DNA from 2 places in the Rothia terrae genome. Region 2 is predicted to be linked to the other one. Evidence: predicted binding sites of a transcription regulator. Region 2 holds the regulator's gene; the other holds the start of a gene.
The links. Region 2 encodes HspR, which represses chaperone genes until heat shock. Its sites were predicted from a motif close to AAGTTGAGTCNNNNNGACTCAACTT; they were not measured.
Positions count from the first base shown of each region.

Region 1: a site for HspR is predicted at 1,227-1,251, ahead of clpB (ATP-dependent chaperone ClpB). Genes of this name have one in related genera too.

Region 1 is NZ_CP061539.1:470,938-473,141, forward strand. It holds gene IDM49_RS02265 (HAD family hydrolase) at 1-359, opposite strand, end outside; gene IDM49_RS02270 (hypothetical protein) at 442-987, shown strand; gene clpB (ATP-dependent chaperone ClpB) at 1,337-2,204, shown strand, end outside.
Region 2 is NZ_CP061539.1:2,068,093-2,070,296, reverse strand. It holds gene IDM49_RS09425 (DnaJ C-terminal domain-containing protein) at 1-609, shown strand, start outside; gene IDM49_RS09420 (heat shock protein transcriptional repressor HspR) at 613-1,041, shown strand; gene IDM49_RS09415 (LLM class flavin-dependent oxidoreductase) at 1,215-2,204, shown strand, end outside.

The sequences.
Region 1 (2,204 bases), 880 kb from region 2:
GCAATGTGGCGGGTAGCGTTAGTGACAATCGCACAGGGAATACCGGCGTCTGCTACTTCCTGGAACAAGCCGGCGACGCCGGGAAGAAGCTCAACGCTCTCATTTTTAGCGTGCTCAATCGCGTGGTTCACCAGCGCGTCGTAAATCTCTTCATCGCTCAGCGGCACACCGTTGCGACGCAGAATATCGTAGGTAACCTGCATCGGCTGGCCCAACGCATCCAAGGTATCCTGCTCGCTCCACTCCTTACCGTACTTGTGAGAAATTGCCTCTTTAGCCTCAGCCCACACCGGTTCAGTGTCAACAAGAGTGCCGTCGTGGTCGAACAAAATAGCTTCGGGATATACGTAATCGCTCATGTTTTAAGCCTACCGGTCAGTTTTGCCCGCGTTGAAGTTGAGAGAAGTGCATGACGCAAAATGACTTTCGTAAAATGGTGACGTGCAAAAAATTACTGCCTCAAACAGATCATCGAACGTCTTTACCCGCGGTGTGCCCGCGGTGGGTTATGTGCTGGCGCTGGTGGCGGCACTGTGGATAGTTGCCGGACGCGCGCTCTTTGGCGCGGGCGGAACGCTGGTGCCTATCTTTGCGGTTAGTTTTGGGCCGATGCTGTTTATCGTGATGGCATGCGCCGTGTGGCTGATGCGCAAGGACGCCAAGATGCACGGGGGTGCGACGACACCGCTGATTGTTCTGGTGTACTGCGGGGCGTTCGTGCTGGCTCTGATTTTCGGTTTCTTAGTGCCCGACAGGAAGGATGGGCAGATCGTTTCGGCGGCATCGCGGGTTTTTGGTGACTCGTTTGTGGGGTTGTCCGCCGGCTTTGGTAACACCTTCGGCATCCTGACCATGTGCCTGGCTGTCGCATCCTTAATTCTGGCTCTGATAGAGAAGCGCAAGACTGAGCGCGCCTTGGCTGGTGTTGATGAGGACGCCGAAGAAGCGCGGGCACGCGAAAACTACACGTATGAGTTCCTGGAGTAGTGTCGCGTCCTGACCCTTATCTCGCCCCGCAAACCCCTCATCGCGCCAAGGTGACCACGTAAACATCATTGTGACCACGTAAACGTCAGATTCCTATACTTTTCGGGAGTAATTTGACGTTTACGTGGTCACTTTGACGTTCGGGTGGTCACTTTGGGTATGGGGTGAGCGCGGACGCGGGATGGGGCTTTGGTGCGGGCGTGCAGAAAATGTTGGGGTAAAAGATGCTTTACAAACCAAAGTTGAGTGTAGTAGACTCAAGTTAGCTAAAAGAGCTGGAAGCAAGGTTGCGGGTAAATCAAGATACTCGCGGACGCCAGCATCCTACGAGCTAAGACAAGGAGAAAACATGAACCCGAAATTCACCACTAAAACTCAAGAAGCCTTATCCGGCGCGAACATGAACGCGCAAACGGCAGGCAACCCCAACATTGAACCGGCGCACATGCTCAAAGCGCTCATGGACCAGCGCGAAGGCGTCGCCGTCGCAGTGCTCAAAGCGGCAGGCGTAAACATCGACGCGGTCTCAACCGCAGCATCCGCCGCTATCAAGAAACTGCCCAGTGTGCAGGGTGCATCAGCTGGCCAAGCGCAGTTCTCACGCACAGCACTGACCGCCATCCAAACCGCGCAGCAAAAAGCAGAACAGTTTGGTGACGAGTACGTCTCCACCGAAATGCTATTGCTGGGCATCGCATCCGGCACCGACGATGCCGCCCGCGCGCTCCACGACAACGGCGCAACCGCCGAAACTATTGAAGCTACTATTCCGAGTGTGAGAGGAGACCGCACCGTGAATACCCCTGACCCCGAGGGTACTTTCCAGGCCCTTGAAAAGTACGGCACCGACCTCACCGCCGTTGCGCGCGAAGGCAAGCTTGACCCCGTGATCGGTCGTGATGGCGAGATTCGCCGCGTCATTCAGGTGCTCTCACGCCGCACCAAGAACAACCCGGTGCTCATCGGTGAGCCCGGCGTCGGTAAGACCGCTGTGGTTGAAGGCCTGGCACAGCGCATGGTTTCGGGCGACGTTCCCGAGTCTCTGCGCGGTAAGACACTCATCTCGCTGGACCTCGGCTCAATGGTTGCGGGCGCTAAGTACCGCGGCGAGTTCGAGGAACGCCTGAAGGCTGTGCTTGAGGAAATCAAGAAGTCTGAGGGGCAGATTGTTACCTTCATCGACGAGATTCACACCGTGGTGGGCGCTGGCGCTACCG
Region 2 (2,204 bases):
GGTGGCATGTTCGGCGGCGGAGGCTTCGGTGGTGGTGGTTTCGGCGGCTTCCAGCAGGCACCGCCGAAGGGCGCAAACCTTACTGCACAGACCAGCATCACTCTGCAAGAGGCATACAACGGTCACACTCTGAATGTGCGTGGTGGCGACGGCAACGGTGTGCAGGTCAAGATTCCTGCTGGCATCAAGGACGGTCAGAAGGTGCGTATGCGAGGCAAAGGCCAGCCCGGCCCCGGCGGCGCTGGTGACTTGATTGTCACCGTGAACGTGCAGAAATCATCAGTCTTTGAGCGCGATGAAAACGATGTCATTGTGCGTGTGCCCGTGACTTTGGAAGAAGCTATCAACGGCGCTGTTATCAAGGCGCCGACACTTGATGGTCAGGGCGTGAAGTTGCGTCTTGCTGCTGGCGCACCCGTGGGGCAGAAGTTGCGCGCAAAAGGACGCGGATTCAAAACCAAGACCGGCACCGGCAATATGCTGGTCATCACCGAGGTTCAGCTTCCCACCGACCTCAGCGATGAAGCTCAGGAGGCTTTTGCGAAGTTCGTGGAACTCGCGCCGCAGGGTGATCCTCGCGAAGAGCTGATGCGGAAGGCGGGGCAGTAAACTATGGCTTACGAATCAGACCGCCCGGTATTTGTCATTTCGGTGGCGGCTGAACTAGCGGGCATGCACCCGCAGACTCTGCGTCAGTATGACCGTCTAGGTTTGGTTCAGCCATCGCGCGCACCCGGTCGCGCCCGCCGCTATTCGCAGCGCGATGTTGATAAACTGCAGCAGATTCAGGATCTCTCACAGAACGGTGTTTCGCTTGAGGGAATCAAGCGCATTATGCAGCTGGAGAATCAGGTGGATGCTCTGCAATCGCGCAACGAAGAGCTCATGGATGAGGTTGAGCGGCTAAATATGCGTTTGCAGGAATCCTCGCGTGTTTTCGCTGCTGGGCTTTCTGGCGATATTGTGCGTATTACTCGCGGCAAGCGTCCGCCTGCGCGTAAGCGTTCGCAGGCTGTGGTCTTGTACCGCCCGGAGCGTTAGAACTTTCAAAAAATTACCCGGTTCTGTGCAGATTACCCGAAAAAATCGGATAAAAAGCACGGAATCGGGTAGTTTTTTGCGCTAAAACACGCCCAAAAAACTTTCGCAATAAAGTAATTGTCTTGAGTGTTCTGGTAAATGTAGAAAGATAAAGCATTCGGTGAAAGAGAAAAATGTCTACGTCAGAACACAATAAAAACCTGCCGCCGGTCGATCAGATGCCGCTGCAGATGGGCTTAGATACCTTCGGCGATGTCACCGTTGATACCGACGGCAATCCGTTGCACCAGGCGCAGGTTATCCGCAACGTGGTGGAGCAGGGGCAACTTGCTGACCGCGTCGGCGTGGATTTCTTTGGTATTGGAGAACACCACCGCCCGGATTTTGCTGTCAGCGCGCCCGACACCATCTTGGCGGGGCTCGCCACCACGACCGATCGCATCCATTTGGGCTCAGCCGTTACGGTGCTGAGCTCCGATGATCCGATTCGTGTCTACCAGCGTTTTGCCACCATCGACGCGATGAGTGGCGGGCGTGCCGAGGTGGTTCTAGGACGCGGTTCATTCACCGAGTCCTTCCCGCTTTTTGGATACGATTTGGGCGACTACGAGAAGCTATTCTCTGAAAAATTGGAGCTTTTTAGCCGCATCGTCACTGAAGAACCTTTGACCTGGAATCCCGGTGACCGCACTTCGCTGAAAAATCAAGAGATTTATCCGCGTACTGAAAACGGGTTGAAGCAGTGGATTGCTGTGGGTGGTAGCCCTGAATCTGTGGTTCGCGCGGCGCAGTACAAAATTCCGTTGATGCTTGCGATTATCGGTGGCCCTGCCTCCCGCTTTAAGCCTTTTGTTGATTTGTATAAGCGCGCGAATGATCAGTTGGGGCAGGACCAGTTGCCCGTTGCGGTGCATTCACCTGGTCACATTGCTGATACCGATGAAGAAGCGAAAGAACAGCTACGTGAGCACTGGATTACCAACCGAAATAGGATTGGACGCGAGCGCGGCTGGGGCAACACCGGTGTTGTGGAGTTTGAAAACGAAGCTCAGCACGGCTCGCTGTATGTGGGTTCACCTGAAACCGTGGCAACTAAAATTGCGCAAACCGTTAAGGATTTGGGTTTGAATCGTTTTGATCTCAAGTTCTCTAATGGTCCGTTG